3 linked regions of the Paraglaciecola sp. L3A3 genome follow. The protein of the gene in region 1 interacts with the protein of each later gene in a pairwise test. Links are inferred from orthologs where the notes say so. Each region holds a gene or a part of one and is shown in the gene's direction. Other genes may lie near its edges.

Region 1 (8,547 bases):
ACTGATACTAGTAGTTATGTGGGAAGTTCTCAGGTCGTCCATCAAAATGCGCCCATAATGACTACAGTGGCAGCAGAATTTGCTCAGCGTATAGAACTGTTTGATACTCAGGTAACATATAATAAGGTTGATTCTAGTAATCTGATGTATGGTCCTGTTGACCCTTTTGATGCAAAGTTAAATATTAATTTTTTAGCGCCATTTTTTACTGACGAAAATGGAATTTGTTATCGTCAAAATTATGCAGATAGCAGTTGTGATGGTTATTATTTTAATGATGTGGAAGGAGCTAACCTGCGTTTTGGGCGTTTAGCATTGCATAGTAATTACGGCCCTGAAACTGAAGCACTTCAAGTGCCATTAATAGCTGAGTATTATCAAGGTGGGAAATGGTTAACAAATATCGATGATAATCAGACTGCGATTAATTTTGATGAAGCTACTGGGCATTTAATTTTGAAACCTTTAGGCAGTGTTGATTTGACCGATGACCTTAATAATATTTCTAGCGATGGCATTTTGCTGTTGGGGGAAGCTGATAAAATTGGAGATTTAATTTTTAATGGCCCTAATTCGCAAGGCGAAGTCTTATTACAGTTAAATACGCTGTTGGCGCCAACAACTTGGCCTGAATATTTAAATTACGACTGGAATGGAGATAAAGTCATTTGTAATTTAGCGACGTGTCCTGATGGTCCTGACTCTGGTTCTGCTGCAGACGAGACGGATTATCCTAATGCAACTATCAGTTTTGGCTTATTTAGAGGCAATGATCGTATTATTCAGTGGCGAGAGGTGTTTAACTAAGCTTAGAGTAAAGGGGAACCTAGTAAATAAATCAACTTTGCATGTCTAACATGCTTGCGCTTTTTGTTATAACTCAATAGCATAGGCTGACAAAGTTGTGAGTTGGCAGGCTATCGCCTGTTTTGTATCATAACAATAAAAATAGTTGCCATTAGGCAATCAGTTTGGAACCCAATAATGAACCGTATAGCTCAACTGACTTTTATCGTTGCCCTTTCTTTTAGCCAATTTATTTTGGCTGCTTCAGTTTCTGATATTGAACAAAAAATTTCTAGCAAACAATCCGAATATGACAATTACAACAGTAATTTAGATGCTGAAATAGGTGTTGCAGGATCTTTAGAAAGAGAATTGGCTGAATTAAGACAAAATGTCACTTTGGCAGAAGCTGATCGGCAATCAGCTTTGATAGAAATGAATATTCAGTACGAAAAAGTCATTGATAATCCTGATCTAGATATTACCCCTGTGCGTGCAACATACGCAAAAGCGGTAAGAACTCACAAAGCAATTAAAGATGCGATTACAAGTAAATACAATGAATGGCAAACTAAATTACAAGATATTGAGCAAATGCAGGTGTCTAAACATAGCTTGCTAAATACCATTGAAGGGCTGAAAGAGCAATTACATGGCGCCCGTATAGATCGTTTGTACCAAGAGTTTAATCGAAACGAAGCTGTAGTTGTTAGCCATAAAATTGCATGTGATAAAGATGAAACCTTATCTAAATGTACTGAACGAGGTAAATCATTAGCTAAGCAGAAAGCATCAAAACGCTTTTTGGATAGTGTTTACGATAGTTTAAGTGAAGCAGAACAAGCCAAAAAAAGAAGACAAACGACAGACGCTTCAGTTCAAGTTTTACGTAGTGAAGTGGCTGATAGCAACTTTAGTGGTCAAGGTAACTATAACGTTAAGATGAATTTGCAATTGCAAGGCAACTTGAAGCGTTCAGAAGGGTGTGAATTATTAGGTTTAGATAAACGTTATTGTGCCAATGTTAAACGTTCTAAAAATGTTAAAATTTCTGCTGCACCCCCTATACTAGTGACCGACGAGTCTGTTATGTATGAATTAACAGTACGCTCAAATGTGTTTGATGACGAAGTATTTATTAATGGAGTCAGTTATGGCTCAACTAAGTTACAAATCATGTTACCTACTGGTGAACATGAAGTGGAAGTAGTGAAACGTGGGTATGAGCCGAGTCGTCAACAAATTACCTTAAACGAGTCAAAAACTCTTAGGGTTGAATTGGATAGAGCGCAATATCGTTTTAGTAAAGGTGAGCGTATTCAAGATATTTTAGCCGGTGACATTCCAGGACCCAATTTAGTGGTAGTGCCAGCAGGTAATTTCCGTATGGGTGACATCACAGGGTTAGGTTTAGCTAACGAAAGGCCAGTACAAACTAAAAATTTAACACAATCATTTGGTATCAGTGAAACTGAAGTCAGTGTGAAAGAGTTTGAGATATTTGTGAATGCCACAAGTTATGTGACAGACGCTGAAAAAGATAAAGGTTGTGCATCTTACCAAGAAGGAAAAGCGGTGTGGGAAGACAACCGTAATTGGCGTAGTCCTGGTTTTATGCAAAATGAAACTAGTCCTGTAGTTTGTGTGAGTTTAAAGGATGCTCAGGCATATGTTGATTGGATTTCTAAAGCAAGTAGCCACGCATATAAATTGCCAACAGAAGTCCGTTGGGAATATGCCGCTAGAGCCGGTAAAGAAACAGATTACTGGTGGGGTGTAGGCGTAGATACTGATAATGCCAACTGTGGTTGGTGTGGTAGCCAATGGTCTAATGTTAGTACTGCTCCAGTGGGCTCATTTGAACGTAATGACTTTGGTTTGTTTGATACAGTAGGTAACGTTTGGGAATGGACTGTTAGCGATAAAAACGCGAGTAGAGCGGTAGTTCGAGGTGGAGCTTGGAATTTTGCCCCTCGATTAGCTCGGGCGTCAACTCGAATGGAGTTAGATGGTAGCTTCCGTTCAAACTATATTGGTTTTAGAGTAGTAAGAGAACAGTAAATTTATACATAAATTATGTACAAATAAAAATCCCGACTTATTGTCGGGATTTTTTTGTTTGCATATTTTAGGGCAATCCGAATTAGCAAGTATCATAGCAAGACGACTAAATTACTATGCACTCAAAATGATCTAGTGGCTTTATAATTTAGCTATACGGTCATTTATTTACTTAGATTGGTATTACTAACAAAAAAAGTGCCAAAACTGCATTTATTATCATCTTGTTGAACCTCAACCCTTGCTGAAATCTAGGTGCGTTGGTAAAGTTAGCGGATATTTATAAATTACCAACCAGGATTCGGTTTTTCCATGTTTAAGAAGCTTCGGGGAATGTTCTCTAATGATTTGTCCATCGACCTCGGTACAGCAAACACTCTGATTTATATTAAAGATCAGGGAATTGTTCTTAATGAGCCTTCAGTTGTTGCTATTCGTCAAGAGCGAGCCGGTGGACCTAAAAGTGTTGCCGCAGTGGGTCGTGAAGCGAAACAAATGTTGGGTAGAACACCAGGTAACATAAAAGCGATAAGACCTATGAAAGATGGTGTTATTGCAGATTTTTATGTGACTGAAAAAATGTTACAGCATTTTATCAAACAAGTTCATGATAATAATTTTTTACGTCCTAGCCCTAGAGTGCTGGTATGTGTACCTTGTGGTTCAACCCAAGTTGAACGTAGGGCGATTCGCGAATCTGCTCTAGGAGCTGGAGCTCGTGAAGTTTATCTAATTGATGAGCCAATGGCTGCCGCTATTGGAGCGGGCTTACCTGTTTCAGAAGCCACAGGTTCAATGGTAGTAGATATAGGTGGTGGTACCACTGAAGTCGCTATTATTTCATTAAACGGTATTGTTTATTCGTCTTCAGTACGGATCGGTGGTGATAAGTTTGATGAAGCCATCATTTCATATATTCGTCGTAATTTTGGTTCACTTATCGGTGAAGCGACAGCAGAGCGAATTAAGCATGAAATTGGTGCTGCCTATCCTGGTGAAGAAGTGAAAGAAATCGAAGTGCGTGGCCGTAATTTGGCCGAAGGTGTTCCTCGTGGATTTACCCTTAATAGCAACGAAATTTTAGAAGCTTTACAAGAACCGTTAACCGGTATTGTCTCTGCAGTTATGGTTGCTTTAGAGCAATCCCCGCCGGAATTAGCATCTGATATCTCTGAACGAGGCATGGTGTTAACAGGTGGTGGCGCATTATTGAAAGATTTAGATCGTTTGTTGATGGAAGAAACCGGCATTCCTGTTGTAATTGCTGATGATCCTCTAACTTGTGTGGCAAAAGGTGGTGGTAAAGCTTTTGAAATGATCGATATGCACGGTGGCGATCTTTTCAGTTACGAGTAATTGGAAGAAATTTAATATAGTAAGTGAGGCAGCTTTAAGCTGCCTTCAGGCAAACGTACATGAATCTAATGTTTTCTAGAGGTCCCTCTCTACAAAGTCGCCTAGCTCTAGGGTTGTTATTGTCGGTAGCCTTGATCTTGTTTGATCATAAATTCAATGGATTCGGTACAACCCGCGTTTACCTTAATTCTTTGGTGAGTCCATTACAATATTTAGCCAATTTACCCGGCGAAATGTTGAATGCTAGTGCCAATCGCTTGGTCTCTCAGGAACGACTAATAGAAGAAAATGCTAAATTGACTCATGATGCAGTGTTAATGAGTGAGCAGTTGCAACGTTTTACTTTTTTACAGCAAGAAAATGTGCGTTTACGTCGTTTGTTAAACTCTCCTGTGAAAAATGGCACTAAAAAATCAGTTGCTGAATTAATGGCGGTGGATAACAATCCTTACAGTCATCAGATAGTGATAAATAAAGGAGCAATAAACGGCGTTTTTGAAGGACAACCTGTGTTGGATGATAATGGTGTGGTGGGGCAAATCATGCAAGTAAGTTCAACTAATAGTCGGGTGTTATTACTAGCGGATGTCACTCATTCTATTCCTGTTCGAGTTGCACGTAATAATGTACGCTTAGTCGTTTCAGGTTCTGGCAGTTTACGTGAATTATTTATACCTCATGTCCCTCACAGTAGCGATCTAAAAGTGGGGGATTTATTAATATCATCTGGGTTAGGCAATGTATTTCCCGAGGGATATCCAGTGGCGAAAGTTAGTTCAATTATTCGTGATGAAAGCCGACCTTTTGCTCAGGTGACGGCTGTTCCTGTGGCACAACTGGACAGGTTAAAGTATTTATTATTACTCTGGCCTAGTGAAGATTTAACTAAAGAGGCCCTAGCAGAATGAGTTTCCGTAACTATTCTATAGCGCTGAGTCTTATGATTGCCCTGGTGTTACAGATAACACCTATGCCAGCAATAGTTGATCTTTATCGACCTGATTGGGTCATGTTAGTACTGAGTTATTGGGTTTTAGCGTTACCTAACCGAGCGAATGTAGGTGTGGCCTTAGTTGCCGGCTTATTCTTAGATATTCTGGTTGGTACTAGCATGGGAGTACATAGTTTTGCTCTGTGTTTAACCACATATGTTCTGGCTGCCAATTATCAAAGGTTACGAAATTATTCGGTTTGGCAACAATCTATTGTGATTGGATTGCTTAATGCTTTATATAACTTAGTTATCTTTTGGTTATTACATTTATTAACAGATATCTACTTTCTATTTGATTACTTATGGCCTGTAGCAAGTGCTATGGTAATTTGGCCTTGGCTCTTTTGGTTATTACGTAGAATTCGTCGTCAGTTAAGATTACATTAAATATGCTTATTTTAGCATCTCAGTCCCCTCGTCGAGTTGAGTTACTTAAGCAACTTGGTGCTAATTTCATCCAGTGTTCAGTCAACATTGATGAAACTCCAATAATAAATGAAAATCCGAAATCGTATGTTCTTAGAATGGCCAAAGAAAAAGCCCTTACAGGTTTTACTAGAGCTAAAGATAAAACGGCTTGGGTTCTGGGGGCGGATACCAGTGTTGTATTTGAAGGTACTATATTAGGTAAACCGGAAAACAAATCGGCTGCTCACAATATGCTGAAGTTACTGGCTAATAACACCCATCAAGTCTATACCGCAGTGTCTATAACAGGAAATAAACAACAAAAAACGATATTAGTTGAAACTCAAGTGCAATTTGCTCCTCTAACCAATAGTCAGATCGATTGGTATTGGACTACTGGTGAGCCACAAGATAAGGCTGGAAGTTATGGTATACAAGGTTTAGGCGGACAATTTGTGAAACAAATTAGTGGTAGCTATAGTGCAGTAGTAGGCTTACCTTTATATGAAACAAAGTCATTATTAATGGAATTTGGAGTACTGAATGAGTGCTGAATTATTAATTAATGTTACACCGTCTGAATCTAGAGTGGCATTAATCGAAAATGGAATTTTGCAAGAAATTCATATTGAAAGACATACCAAGCGTGGTTTAGTAGGTAATATTTATCGAGGCAAAGTCAGTCGAGTTTTACCTGGTATGCAGGCGGCGTTTGTCGATATCGGTCTAGACAAAGCGGCCTTTTTACATGCATCGGATATTGCTATACATAGTGAAATAGAAGAAGAAATTAATTCTAATCATATTGAAAAGCAAGATATACGAGAGTTAGTCAGAGACGGTCAGAACATTGTTGTACAAGTAGTAAAAGATCAAATAGGCACAAAAGGTGCGAGATTAACTACTGACATAACTATTCCCTCTCGATATCTGGTGTTTATGCCTAGTGTAGAACATGTAGGTGTGTCGCAAAGAATTGAAGATGAAGCAGAAAGAGAGCGTTTAAAAGGGCTAGTTCAAGACTTTTGTAGCGAAAATGGCGGTTTTATTTTACGCACAGCCGCTGAAGGAGTGAAAGCCCAAGAGCTGACACAAGACGCAGATTTTCTAAGGCGCTTGTGGGATAAAATACGTTCAAGAATGAAAAATAAATCTCATATTTTGTACGAAGATTTACCTTTAGCTAGACGGGTTTTACGAGATTTTGTGGGGACCGAACTTGATAGAATACGTATCGATTCGAAGTTGTCCTTTAATGAATTACAACAATTCACTAAAGAATACGCTCCCGAGCTAAATAAGTTATTGGAATATTACCCAGGTGATAGACCTATTTTTGATCTGTATGACGTTGAAAATGAAGCTCAACGTTCATTAGAAAGACGAGTTGATTTAAAATCTGGTGGCTATTTGATCATAGATCAAACTGAAGCTATGACTACAATTGATATTAATACTGGGGCATTTGTTGGGCATCGAAATTTAGAAGAAACCATTTTTAATACCAACATTGAAGCGACTCAAGCTATTGCTAGACAGCTTAGGTTACGTAATTTGGGTGGCATGATATTAATCGACTTTATTGATATGTCGGATGCCGACCATAAAAGACGTGTAATGCACAGCTTAGAGGTCGCATCTAGTAAAGATCGAGCTAAAATTAATATTCATGGCTTTACTCAACTGGGTTTAATTGAAATGACCCGCAAACGTACCCGTGAAAGTTTAGAGCATATTTTGTGTGGTGAGTGCCCGGTTTGTAAAGGTAGAGGGTCAGTCAAAACAGTTGAGACTGTTTGTTTCGAAATCATGCGTGAAATTGTTCGAGTTAACCGCGCTTACGATGCAGATAAATTTGTAGTATATGCCTCACCAGCAGTAGTTGAAGCACTGTTAGGTGAAGAATCTCATATGTTGGCTGAGTTAGAAATGTTTGTCACTAAACAAATTAAAGTACATACAGAAGCTTTATATAGCCAAGATAAATTTGATGTAGTTATGATGTAAATGACACAAATGAGAATATAAATAACGTGAAAAAAGAGTCGAAGTCAGCGTCATTTTATGTCGCCTATGTGATCAAAAAGCTTTGGGCCCTTGTTGCCTTGAGCTTAGTTGTGATTGCGGTGACTTTAAGTGTCGTGCGTTATTCTTTGCCTTACATGAATGAACAAAAACACTATTTAGAAGATTGGTTATCTGCACAAGTCGGCACACAAATTGTTATTGGTGAAATTACTGCTAAATGGCAAGGGGTAGGGCCTGCTATTGTACTTCGTGATGTGCAACTTGCCAATAATGATAAGTTACCTATAAAGCTGAGTATTGCTGAAACCGCCATCGAAGTGGATTTTTGGGAATCGATACTTGCCAAGCAAATACAGTCGAATAAATTCGATCTAAATGGATTAGAGCTAACCATAGATCTGGCTTCAATAGAACAAGAAGAAGCAGAAGCTCCAATTATTGATGCTCTCGAAGAATTATTTTTACAACAACTACAGTTATTCTCAATTAGTAACAGCAAAATTATTATTGATACTCCTCATGATCAACAAGTTGTCGTTATTGACCAAGTGTCTTGGGTCAACAAAGGTTTACATCATCAAGGTGTTGGTCAATTACAGATTGAAGATATAGCCAAAAATTCTGCATCTTTTATTCTGGATTTACATGGTGATGAGAAAGAGCTGACCGGCACTTTCTTTGCTAAAGGAGAAGAAGTCGATTTATCTCCTTGGGTAGAACAATGGTTGGTGACACCTCATGAGTTAGTAGAAAGCCGTGGCAGTTTTGTGATGTGGGCAACGATCGGACAGCAAAGTGTGCAGTCTATCCAATTAGATTTATCTAATAGCCGTTTTAAATGGAATACCACTCAAGGTGAAGTTACTGCAGCAGTTTTAGGTGGGCAAATTAGTGCTAATCCTCAACAAGCTAAC
Region 2 (8,594 bases), 4.1 Mb from region 1 along the record:
GTGTTGAACGTTGTGACTTAGTCGCTGATCAGTTGATATTTTCAGCTCTAGCATCGAGTTATGCTGTGGTCACAGATGATGAAAAAGAATTAGGTGTGTGTGTGGTTGATATTGGTGGTGGCACCATAGATTTAGTGGTTTATACCGATGGGGCCATTCGTCATACGGCAGTGATCCCGGCTGCGGGTAATCAAATAACCAGTGATATAGCGAAAATATTTCGCACGCCAATTAGCCATGCCGAAGAAATAAAAATTAACTACGCCTGTGCTTTAAAAGACATGGTGAGTATGGAAGAAAGTATTGAAGTACATAGTGTTGGTGGTCGTCCTTCAAGAGCTATGTCGAGACATACTCTGGCTGAGGTAATTGAACCTCGATACCAAGAATTGTTTGAACTGGTACACGATGAAATTCGTAGCAGTGGTTTAGAAGAACAAATCGCCGCAGGTATTGTGTTAACAGGTGGGACCGCGAAAATGGAAGGGGCTGTAGAATTTGCTGAAGAAATTTTCCAAATGCCAGTTCGTGTCGGCGCACCATTGGCAATGAAAGGCTTATCAGAATATGTAGAAGACGCTAAGTTTGCTACTGCTGTAGGGTTATTACAGTACGGCAAAGAACACTTAGTTAATCAATTGAGTGCCAAAAACAAAACCAGCGATGGTGTTTGGCAAAGAATTAAAAGTTGGTTTAATAACGAGTTTTAATCACTCGTATTTAAACGCTAAAAATAGGCAGCAGGCAAGGATTTAACCCTGACTGCTTTTATGTACAAACCGGAGAGTAAATATGTTTGAGTTAATGGATAGTCATAACGAAGAAGCGGTAATTAAAGTTATTGGTGTTGGTGGCGGCGGTGGTAATGCTGTTGAACACATGGTTGCGCAAAATATTGAAGGTGTAGAATTTATCGCCATCAATACTGATGCCCAAGTGTTACGCAGTTCTACAGCCAATGTTACTTTACAAATTGGTTCTGGTGTGACGAAAGGTCTAGGTGCGGGTGCTAATCCAAATATTGGACGCCAAGCGGCTGAAGAAGACAGAGAAACCATACGTCAAAGCTTAGAAGGTGCTGACATGGTATTTATTACCGCTGGTATGGGTGGTGGTACTGGAACAGGCGCTGCACCAGAAGTGGCTAAAGTAGCAAAAGAATTAGGTATTTTAACTGTGGCTGTTGTCACTAAACCTTTTCCTTTTGAAGGTAAAAAACGTACCGATTTTGCTGATCAGGGTATCGAAGAATTATCTAAATACGTTGATTCTCTGATTACGATTCCAAACGAAAAGTTATTAAAAGTAATGGGCAAGGGCACTCCTTTGTTACAAGCTTTTAGTGCGGCCAATGATATTTTAAGTGGTGCAGTTCAAGGTATTGCTGAATTGATTACACGCCCAGGTTTAATTAACGTGGATTTCGCCGACGTGAGAACAGTCATGTCTGAAATGGGCACGGCCATGATGGGTAGTGGTACTGCAAGTGGTGAAGATAGAGCTGAAGAAGCATCTGAATCTGCTATTGCTTGTCCATTATTAGAAGATATTGATTTATCTGGCGCTAGAGGTATTTTGGTTAATATCACTGCTGGTCCTGATTTCTCTATCGATGAATTTGAGACTGTCGGTAATGCGGTAAAAGCTTTTGCATCAGAAAATGCCACTGTGGTTGTTGGTACTGTAATTGATATGGAAATGACTAACGAACTGCGCGTAACTGTAGTTGCTACAGGTATTGGCGCTGAGCGTAAACCTGATATTTCATTAGTTTCTAGCCGCGCTGCTAAAGTGATGGCTGATAGTGGTGAATTTAAATTGCAAGCTAATGGGTCTGGATCTATGCCTAGTTCGAGTGCAATGCCTGATACTGCTAAAACGATAGTGGCGGAAGACAAAGTTGAAGCGGCAAGTGATTTGGAATATTTAGATATTCCAGCATTTTTGCGCAAACAAGCTGATTAAATTGACTCTAACAATAGAGTAGGCTGTGAATATAACTATTATGGGATAATACACCTATAAAAGGCGATATATGACAGTTTTTTGACAGCGCACTATGTTTTAATGTATTATATGCGCCGCTTTTTATTCTAATAAGTTATTGAGTTAAAAAGGTTTATGATTAAACAACGTACCATTAAACAATCTGTTCAAGAGACAGGGATTGGTCTACATAAAGGTGACAAGGTCACTATGACTCTCCGGCCTGCGCCTGCGAATACTGGAATAGTATTTCGCCGCGTTGATCTTGAGCCTTATGCGGATATCCCTGCTAGAGCAGATTCTGTAGGCGATACTATGCTTTGTACATGTATTAGTAATGCCGATGGTGCGAAGATTTCTACTGTCGAGCATTTGGCCTCAGCCTTAGCGGGTTTAGGGATTGACAATATTATTGTTGAAGTCGACAGTGATGAGCTTCCTATCATGGATGGTAGTGCGAGTCCGTTTATCTTTTTATTACAATCTGCTGGTATCGAAGAACTTAATGCCGCTAAACGCTTTATTAAAATAATTAAACCTCTTCGAGTTGAGGAGGGTGACAAGTGGGCTGAACTTCGTCCATATGAAGGTTTTAGAGTAGACTTTAGAATCGACTTTGATCACCCTGTTATAAGTCAAACTCGTCAGCATATGGTGTTAGATTTTGATTCATCTTCGTATGTTAATGAAGTGAGTCGTGCTCGAACCTTTGGTTTTATGAAAGATCTTGAATACATGAATTCACTTAACTTAGCTTTAGGTGGCAGCATGGAAAATGCAGTTGCCCTTGATGAGTATCGTGTATTAAATCCTGAAGGTTTGCGTTATAGCGATGAATTTTTAAAACATAAAATTCTAGATGCAATCGGTGATTTATATTTATGTGGCCACAGTATTGTTGGTGAACTAGTTGCCTATAAAACAGGTCATGGTTTAAATAATAAATTGTTGAATGCTTTATTAAACAATACTGAATGTTGGGAGTTTGTAGGTTATGAAACTCCCGAACAAATGCCTATCAGTTATGCATCCCCAGTTTTGGTAAACTAATTAGTTTACCAAAACCTTGTTTCCCTCCAGTAAACGAATATATTTTTGCTAAATTAAGTACTGTAGTTGTCAAATCGTTTACGCTACAAAGCTTTGATATTATTGCTTTAGATTGTTATAAGTCATTTTAGATAATGTGACTTATATGGTAATCTTTGTGAAGTGGTGATATATAGCTACTAGTTTGTGCATAAAACAAACAGTAAGTAATGACTTAGATACCTGCATAAAGTATCTCAATTTCATTCTATAGCTTAATCTTTTCACATACCAAATATTGATAATACCTAAGGTCCATATCTGCAATGAAATTAACTTTGCTTTTTAGAAGTAACAACCGACGTTTTGCGTTGGATATAAATCGACAAAAATTGACGATAATGTTGCTTGTTGCCTGCGGATTATTTTTAGTGTCTAGTCGCTCGACGACCTCTCCTGAAGAAAGTATTGCACGAGTTCAATATGCGCAATCTGGACTTGAACAACAAGCAACTGAAATCGAACTATTAAGAGACACAACTAAACAACGTTACTCTGGCATGTTGTTAAAATTAGCTGAAATGCAAAGCCAAATTCAGCGCTTGGACGCCTTAGGTTCAAGATTAGTTGCCCAAGCAAAATTAAATCCAGATGAATTTAATTTTGGCCAAGAGCCTAATATGGGCGGGCCTCTAAATACGTCAGGTGTTGAGTTACAAGCCCAAGATGAGTTATTGGTGAAAATGGAAAACATGTTAGAAACCATTCAAGATAAGTCTCAACAACTGTCTGCACTTGAATCTATCTTATTAAGTCACCATATAGAAGAACAGAGCCAGTTAGCAGGTAAACCGATTCAATCCGGTTGGTTGTCTTCTTATTATGGTGTGCGCAAAGACCCGTTTAATGGTATGCCCGCTATGCATAAAGGATTAGATTTTGCTGGTAAAGAAGGTAGTGCTGTTACAGCAACAGGGGCTGGAGTTGTCACTTGGGCCGGTAGTCGCTATGGCTACGGAGAACTAGTAGAAATAGATCATGGGCAAGGGTTAAAAACTCGTTATGGCCATAATAAAGAAGTTAAAGTAAAAATTGGTGATGTTGTCACTAAAGGACAAAGTGTTGCGGTAATGGGAAGTACAGGACGCTCTACTGGCCCTCATGTTCATTACGAAGTTTTACGTAAAGGCAAACAACTAGATCCGCTACCTTTTGTCTATCGAAAAGGCTCTTAATAGCTGGATATAATAGTAGTAAAAAATTTGTAATATAAAATCGGCTCCATGTGAGCCGATTGTTTATTTTAGTATAAAGGCTTATGCCTTAGGGGTTAACACACTCAAGTGTGTAATTGAATTAATCATTTAGATTGGAAGCTGTAAATCGATGTTTTCGAGTATTCTCACCAAAATTTTCGGTAGTCGTAACGACCGTACGTTAAAAAAACTTAGTAAATCTGTCACCTTAATTAATCAGCTTGAAACTGAATATGAAGGCTTAAGTGACGAACAACTGCAAGCTAAAACGTCAGAATTTAAACAGCGCTTAGAAAAAGATGAATCGACAGATGACATTTTAGTGGAAGCATTTGCCGTGGTGCGTGAAGCCAGTAAACGTGTTTTCAACATGCGCCATTTTGATGTGCAAATGTTAGGTGGGCAGGTGTTACATCAAGGCAAAATTTCTGAAATGCGTACTGGTGAAGGTAAAACATTAACCTCTACTTTACCCACTTATTTAAACGCAATATCAGGCAAAGGTGTGCATGTTATTACGGTCAATGATTATTTAGCTAGTCGAGATGCTGATTGGAGTAAACCATTATTTGAATTTTTAGGGTTGTCTGTTGGTTGTAATATCCCAGGAATGAATCATCAGCAAAAAAAGGAAGCTTATGCTGCTGATATCACCTATGGAACTAACAATGAATTCGGTTTCGATTATCTTAGGGATAATATGGCCTTTAGCCCTGAAGAAAGAGTGCAACGTTCATTACATTTTGCGGTAATTGATGAAGTTGACTCAATCTTAATTGATGAAGCTCGAACCCCTTTAATTATTTCTGGTCAGGCTGAAGATAGTTCTGAGTTGTATCGTCGAATAAATGTGGTGATCCCAGAGTTAGTACAACAAGAAAAAGAAGACGAAGAAGGTCAAGTTGGTGAAGGTCATTTCACTATTGATGAAAAAGGTAAACAAATCCATTTAACTGAAAATGGACAAATTTTTGTAGAGCAAGTTTTACAACGTGAAGGCATTTTGCCTGAAGATGAATCATTGTTTGCAGCAGCCAATATTTCTCTTCTTCACCATGTAAATGCAGCACTTAAAGCTCATAAGTTATTCTCTAAAGACGTCGATTACATAGTTAAAGACAATGAGATTGTTATCGTTGATGAGCATACTGGTCGTACTATGGAAGGCCGTCGTTGGTCAGAAGGGTTACACCAAGCTGTTGAAGCTAAAGAAGGGGTTAATATTCAAAACGAAAACCAGACCTTAGCTTCTATTACCTTCCAAAACTATTTTAGATTATATGACAAACTATCAGGAATGACTGGTACGGCAGATACCGAAGCTTTCGAATTTCAAAGTATTTATGGCTTAGATACAGTAGTTATCCCGACAAATAAACCTATGCTTCGTGACGATAAGGCAGATCTTATCTTTTTGACTGCTGAAGAAAAGTACGAGGCCATAGTCGAAGACATACTTGACTGTGTTAAACGTGGACAACCGGCGTTAGTGGGGACTGTTTCAATTGAAAATTCAGAACTTATCTCAGGGATATTAAAGAAACATAAAATCCCTCATAAAGTATTGAATGCTAAGTTTCATGAACAAGAAGCTGACATTATTGCTCAGGCGGGTAAACCTGGGGCTATCACAATAGCCACTAATATGGCTGGCCGTGGTACTGATATTGTCTTAGGCGGTAATTGGCAGGCTGAAATTGATAAAATTCATGATCCTAAACCTAGCAAAGTAGAAAAAATTAAAGAAGATTGGAAAATTGCTCATGATGCCGTTATTGCTTCAGGCGGTTTACATATTATTGGCACCGAGCGCCATGAATCTCGTCGTATAGATAACCAGTTGCGCGGTCGTTCAGGCCGTCAAGGTGATGCAGGTTCTTCACGTTTTTACTTATCTTTAGATGATGCATTAATGCGTATCTTTGCTTCTGAGAAAATGGGCAATATGATGAAACGTCTAGGTATGGAACGAGGAGAAGCAATAGAACACCCTTGGGTCACTCGTGCTATAGAAAATGCCCAGCGTAAAGTCGAAGGTCGTAACTTTGATATGCGTAAACAATTACTTGAGTACGATGACGTAGCTAACGATCAACGTAAAGTAATCTACGAACAGCGTAATGAGTTATTAGATGAAGGTGATATAAGTGCCACAATAGCAGCCATTCGAGAAGATGTGGTAAGTGGTATAGTTGATCAATATATTCCACCACAATCTTTAGAAGAAATGTGGGATGTAGCTGGCTTAGAAGAGCGCTTTAAAGGTGAGTTTTTATTAGAAGTACCTGTGCAAAAATGGCTTGATGAAGACGATAAGTTATATGAAGAAGTAATCCGTGAGCGTATCTTAGAAGAAGTCGTGAACGCTTATAAAGCTAAAGAAGAAATTGTTGGCCCACAAGTTATACATCAGTTTGAAAAAGCAGTGATGTTGCAAAACTTGGATAGCCACTGGAAAGAGCATTTAGCGGCTATGGATCATCTTCGTCAAGGTATTCATTTACGTGGATATGCTCAGAAGAATCCAAAACAAGAATATAAACGTGAGTCTTTTGAGTTGTTTTCTGAAATGTTAGAAAACTTGAAAGTAGAAGTGGTGACAATTCTAAGTAAGGTACAAGTTAAAGCTCAAGAGGACGTAGAAGCGGTAGAAGAACAGAGACGTCAGGCTGATGATACACCTAAAAACTTTGAACATAATTCACCTAATGAAAATTCTGAATCACAAGAGCAAAATCAAGGGCCAAGAGCTGTAGTTCGTGATACACCTAAGGTCGGCCGTAACGATATTTGTCCATGCGGTTCTGGTAAAAAATATAAACAATGCCATGGTAAATTAACTTAATAAATTGTTAGCTAATAAACTTTAAAAGTCGGACGAAAGTCCGATTTTTTGTTTCAGGAGTAAAAGAGTTGAAAGTAATAGATGTTGCGGTGGGTGTGATTAAAAGGGCTAACAATATTTATATCAGTAAACGAGCTGATTCTTTGCATCAAGGGGGCAAATGGGAATTTCCAGGAGGAAAGTGTGAAGTCGGTGAATCTGTTGAGCAAGCATTAAGCCGCGAGTTAAAAGAAGAAATTGGTATTGAGGTTGTTTCTCAACAAGAATTCTTGATCATTGAACATGACTATGGTGATAAAAAGGTCAGATTGAACGTGCATTTAGTTGATGATTTCAACGGTGAGGCCACACAGCAAGAAGGTCAATTAGCAAAATGGGTAGCGATTGGGCAGCTTAATCAATATGAATTTCCGGCTGCAAACGTAGACATTATTAAGCTTCTACAGCAAGAGTACTAATGATTGTTGGCATGGGGAGTTAATTGTTCCATAATTATTTCTTGCGGATTAAAGTTGTAATTTTCTCGCTGAGGATTTAAAAATTTACTGTATCCATTGATACGTGTTTCAGACCATTTGGGGTGCTTTAAAAAAGCCCCCATTTCACCTACATTACTAACGTCTAAAAGGCTCATTTTAGTTTTAATGACAGTGCCAGTTTGTTGCTTGAAATCTCTATCGTTTAGATAGTCAAAAAATAGAATTAGTGCTAGTCCCCCTTCTAGAAAATGCCCTCCTAGACTCATATTGAGACTTCCATCTTTGATTTTATCAATGCTTGATGGTGACCAATCCATGCTACCGATTACTGTGCTTTTTGGCAGCATAAGATTAAACTCTTCAATTCCATCTTGTAGACCATAAGCCATAACATCACTCGCTATCCAAAAAGCATGTATATCCTCGTGACGCTTAAAAATGGTACTTGTCATCTTCTTCACTAATTTTCGCTCCCAATTGCCGTAAACAATATTAAGTAGCTTATTATTTTTATCGGTTTGCAAAACACTATTCATGCCGTTAATACGTTGTTTGCTAACTGCTGAATAGCTCGCTCCAGTGATAGCAAATATGTTCACGTTACAATGTGAAGAAGGGCATCTATTGGCTCTAGAATGTTGTAAAATAGCTGTCGCCAATTGACCTCCTGCCAATGTGTCATCCGGCGATAAGTGCGCTAGCCACAGGGGGAATTGTTCTCTTGGAAGTCCTAGTTCAGAAAATTGAGTGGGCGAAATATCTGAATTTATAGAAATCAATGGAATTTCTCTATCATCTAGCAAGGTTAGTATTTTTGTTTCTGAGCCCACCCAAAAGGAAGTGATTATGAGGTCTGGTTTTTGTGCTTGTGAATCGAGAATATTTTGAATATAAATTGAAGCACCAAATCTGTCTCTAAACTCTTCTGGTGGATACGCAACGTCTAATTCGAAATTTAAAGTGTCTGAAACGGCTTGGGCGAAATTGACTTGAGAATCC
Region 3 (3,607 bases), 4.1 Mb from region 1 along the record:
ACAATTACTTAATTTACCTTACACGGGGACCGGCGTTTTAGGCTCTGCTTTATGTATGGACAAGATCCGCAGTAAACAAATTTGGCAAAGTCTAGGTTTACCCACAGCAAATTACAAAATTGCTGATAAAAGAAGCTTTGATGCAGGATCATGCGGGGCTATAATGGCCAGCTTAGGGGAAGAAGTAATGGTTAAACCTGCGCAAGAGGGATCTAGCATAGGTATGGCCCGAGTGAAAAATGCGCTACAACTAGAAACTGCCATTCAAGACGCTTTTAAATATGATAATAAAGTTTTGATTGAGCAGTTCGTTCATGGTTCAGAATATACTGTCAGCATATTGAATGGCAATGCTTTGCCATCGATTAGTATGTCTACCCCACGCGAATTTTATGATTATGCAGCTAAATATCAGTCTGATAACACCCTGTACTCTTGTCCAAGTGATTTATCCGTAGAGGAAGAAAGCCATTTAGCTGAATTGGCTTTAGAAGCATTTGATGCGGTTGCGGGTTCTGGTTGGGGACGTGTCGACTTCATGCGTGATCAGTTAGGACGTTTTTATTTGTTAGAGGCAAATACAGCACCTGGGATGACTGAAAAAAGTTTAGTGCCAATGGCTGCAAAACAGGCTGGGTTCAGTTTCGCGGAGTTATCATTTGCAGTGCTTACGACTTCGGATCAAATAAGATGAGTGATTTGCCATCATTAGATAAGCCAAATAAAGGTCCTCAGTTTTATCTGGGACTTGTATTTTTTATCATAGTGATGGTGCTGTTGATTTTTGCAGGCTTAAAATTGCATGCTTGGTTAGAGGATGAACAACAAGCGCCTGTGCAAGAAATTTTTATTTCTGGAGACAGACATTTTATTGAAGATCAACAAATTGAAAATTTGGTTAGGCGCACGCAGCCAGGTAGTTTTTTTGAACTTGATGTGGAAGCAACCCATCAAATTGTCGAAGCAATGCCTTGGGTGTATCGAGCTTCAGTAAGGAAACGTTGGCCCAGCGGCTTGGAAATATATGTTGTAGAACAGAAACCTGCTGCGATATGGAATGGAGACATGTTGTTAAATCAGTATGGTGATTCATTTAATGCCCAACTAGATGAAGACGATCTAGTTATGAGTTCGCAGCTACCCAATTTGTTTGGGCCTGGAGGCAGTGAACAAACAGCCTTGCAAGGCTATAAAAATATGCAGTCTTTGTTAGATGTAACTGGGTTACATATTATAGAAATGTTTTTAAGTGAAAGATTTGCTTGGAATTTACAATTAAATAATGGCGTGAAGTTAAATTTAGGTCGCACTGAATTTATCGATAGATTGCAGAGGTTTGTGGATTTATTACCACTAATTTCAAAACAAAATAAACAAATTGATTACGTAGATTTACGTTATGACACTGGTTTGGCTGTAGGTTGGAAAACCTTAGATAAAGCCGCCTAACACTAAAATTAAAGAGAGTTATATACCGTGAGAATGAAGCAATATGTCTAAAGGTACAGAAAGAAAGCTGATAGTTGGCTTAGACATAGGCACCAGTGATGTAAAAGCTGTTGTAGGTGAATTGTTAGACGACAACTCTATTAGCATTGTTGGAGTAGGCACTCATTCATCCAAAGGTATGGATAAAGGCGGTGTGAACGACCTGAATATGGTGGTCAAATCTGTTAAGCGTGCTGTGCATGAAATGGAATTAATGGCTGATTGTAGTGTTTCATCAGTCTTTATGTCTATTTCTGGTCGACATGTTAAGTGCCAAAATGAAAGTGGCATGGTACCGATTAATAATCAGGAAGTGACCCAAGAAGATGTTGATAATGTAGTGCATGCTGCTCGTTCTGTGCCTATTGCAGCTGAGCGTCGTTTATTACACGTACTACCTCAAGAATTCACTATTGATGTGCAAGAAGGAATAAAAAATCCTATTGGTATGTCAGGCGTCAGAATGGAAGCCCAAGCGCATATTATTACTTGTGCTGATGATATGGCAAAAAATTTAGTCAAATGTGTTGAACGTTGTGACTTAGTCGCTGATCAGTTGATATTTTCAGCTCTAGCATCGAGTTATGCTGTGGTCACAGATGATGAAAAAGAATTAGGTGTGTGTGTGGTTGATATTGGTGGTGGCACCATAGATTTAGTGGTTTATACCGATGGGGCCATTCGTCATACGGCAGTGATCCCGGCTGCGGGTAATCAAATAACCAGTGATATAGCGAAAATATTTCGCACGCCAATTAGCCATGCCGAAGAAATAAAAATTAACTACGCCTGTGCTTTAAAAGACATGGTGAGTATGGAAGAAAGTATTGAAGTACATAGTGTTGGTGGTCGTCCTTCAAGAGCTATGTCGAGACATACTCTGGCTGAGGTAATTGAACCTCGATACCAAGAATTGTTTGAACTGGTACACGATGAAATTCGTAGCAGTGGTTTAGAAGAACAAATCGCCGCAGGTATTGTGTTAACAGGTGGGACCGCGAAAATGGAAGGGGCTGTAGAATTTGCTGAAGAAATTTTCCAAATGCCAGTTCGTGTCGGCGCACCATTGGCAATGAAAGGCTTATCAGAATATGTAGAAGACGCTAAGTTTGCTACTGCTGTAGGGTTATTACAGTACGGCAAAGAACACTTAGTTAATCAATTGAGTGCCAAAAACAAAACCAGCGATGGTGTTTGGCAAAGAATTAAAAGTTGGTTTAATAACGAGTTTTAATCACTCGTATTTAAACGCTAAAAATAGGCAGCAGGCAAGGATTTAACCCTGACTGCTTTTATGTACAAACCGGAGAGTAAATATGTTTGAGTTAATGGATAGTCATAACGAAGAAGCGGTAATTAAAGTTATTGGTGTTGGTGGCGGCGGTGGTAATGCTGTTGAACACATGGTTGCGCAAAATATTGAAGGTGTAGAATTTATCGCCATCAATACTGATGCCCAAGTGTTACGCAGTTCTACAGCCAATGTTACTTTACAAATTGGTTCTGGTGTGACGAAAGGTCTAGGTGCGGGTGCTAATCCAAATATTGGACGCCAAGCGGCTGAAGAAGACAGAGAAACCATACGTCAAAGCTTAGAAGGTGCTGACATGGTATTTATTACCGCTGGTATGGGTGGTGGTACTGGAACAGGCGCTGCACCAGAAGTGGCTAAAGTAGCAAAAGAATTAGGTATTTTAACTGTGGCTGTTGTCACTAAACCTTTTCCTTTTGAAGGTAAAAAACGTACCGATTTTGCTGATCAGGGTATCGAAGAATTATCTAAATACGTTGATTCTCTGATTACGATTCCAAACGAAAAGTTATTAAAAGTAATGGGCAAGGGCACTCCTTTGTTACAAGCTTTTAGTGCGGCCAATGATATTTTAAGTGGTGCAGTTCAAGGTATTGCTGAATTGATTACACGCCCAGGTTTAATTAACGTGGATTTCGCCGACGTGAGAACAGTCATGTCTGAAATGGGCACGGCCATGATGGGTAGTGGTACTGCAAGTGGTGAAGATAGAGCTGAAGAAGCATCTGAATCTGCTATTGCTTGTCCATTATTAGAAGATATTGATTTATCTGGCGCTAGAGGTATTTTGGTTAATATCACTGCTGG

The links.
Region 2: the proteins of GQR87_RS00950 (region 1) and ftsZ interact in binary tests that used the Escherichia coli proteins (3 or more experiments, as listed by UniProt). The link is inferred for Paraglaciecola sp. L3A3 from one-to-one orthologs.
Region 3: the proteins of GQR87_RS00950 (region 1) and ftsA interact in binary tests that used the Escherichia coli proteins (3 or more experiments, as listed by UniProt). The link is inferred for Paraglaciecola sp. L3A3 from one-to-one orthologs.

Annotation. Positions count from the first base shown.
Region 1 is NZ_CP047023.1:223,340-231,886, forward strand. Bases 2,351-5,181 are described here. They hold GQR87_RS00950 (rod shape-determining protein), read left to right. Parts: upstream 2,351-3,159; coding sequence 3,160-4,203; downstream 4,204-5,181. Other genes in these bases: GQR87_RS00945 (formylglycine-generating enzyme family protein), read left to right, coding at 2,351-2,847; mreC (rod shape-determining protein MreC), read left to right, coding at 4,263-5,111; mreD (rod shape-determining protein MreD), read left to right, coding at 5,108-5,181. Also shown: GQR87_RS00940 (LamG domain-containing protein), read left to right, coding at 1-807; more of GQR87_RS00945, read left to right, coding at 985-2,350; more of mreD, read left to right, coding at 5,182-5,584; GQR87_RS00965 (nucleoside triphosphate pyrophosphatase), read left to right, coding at 5,587-6,159; rng (ribonuclease G), read left to right, coding at 6,149-7,612; GQR87_RS00975 (YhdP family protein), read left to right, coding at 7,639-8,547. UniProt on the Escherichia coli protein: Forms membrane-associated dynamic filaments that are essential for cell shape determination. Acts by regulating cell wall synthesis and cell elongation, and thus cell shape.
Region 2 is NZ_CP047023.1:4,299,891-4,308,484, reverse strand. Bases 1-2,878 are described here. They hold ftsZ (cell division protein FtsZ), read left to right. Parts: upstream 1-792; coding sequence 793-1,965; downstream 1,966-2,878. Other genes in these bases: lpxC (UDP-3-O-acyl-N-acetylglucosamine deacetylase), read left to right, coding at 2,122-2,878; ftsA (cell division protein FtsA), read left to right, coding at 1-710. In the rest of the region: more of lpxC, read left to right, coding at 2,879-3,036; GQR87_RS17895 (M23 family metallopeptidase), read left to right, coding at 3,342-4,250; preprotein translocase subunit SecA, read left to right, coding at 4,402-7,116; 8-oxo-dGTP diphosphatase MutT, read left to right, coding at 7,185-7,574; GQR87_RS17880 (ABC transporter substrate-binding protein), read right to left, coding at 7,571-8,594. UniProt on the Escherichia coli protein: Essential cell division protein that forms a contractile ring structure (Z ring) at the future cell division site. The regulation of the ring assembly controls the timing and the location of cell division.
Region 3 is NZ_CP047023.1:4,306,890-4,310,496, reverse strand. The notes cover bases 811-3,607. They hold ftsA (cell division protein FtsA), read left to right. Parts: upstream 811-1,492; coding sequence 1,493-2,722; downstream 2,723-3,607. Other genes in these bases: ftsZ (cell division protein FtsZ), read left to right, coding at 2,805-3,607; GQR87_RS17915 (cell division protein FtsQ/DivIB), read left to right, coding at 811-1,449. In the rest of the region: GQR87_RS17920 (D-alanine--D-alanine ligase), read left to right, coding at 1-694; more of GQR87_RS17915, read left to right, coding at 691-810. UniProt on the Escherichia coli protein: Essential cell division protein that assists in the assembly of the Z ring. May serve as the principal membrane anchor for the Z ring.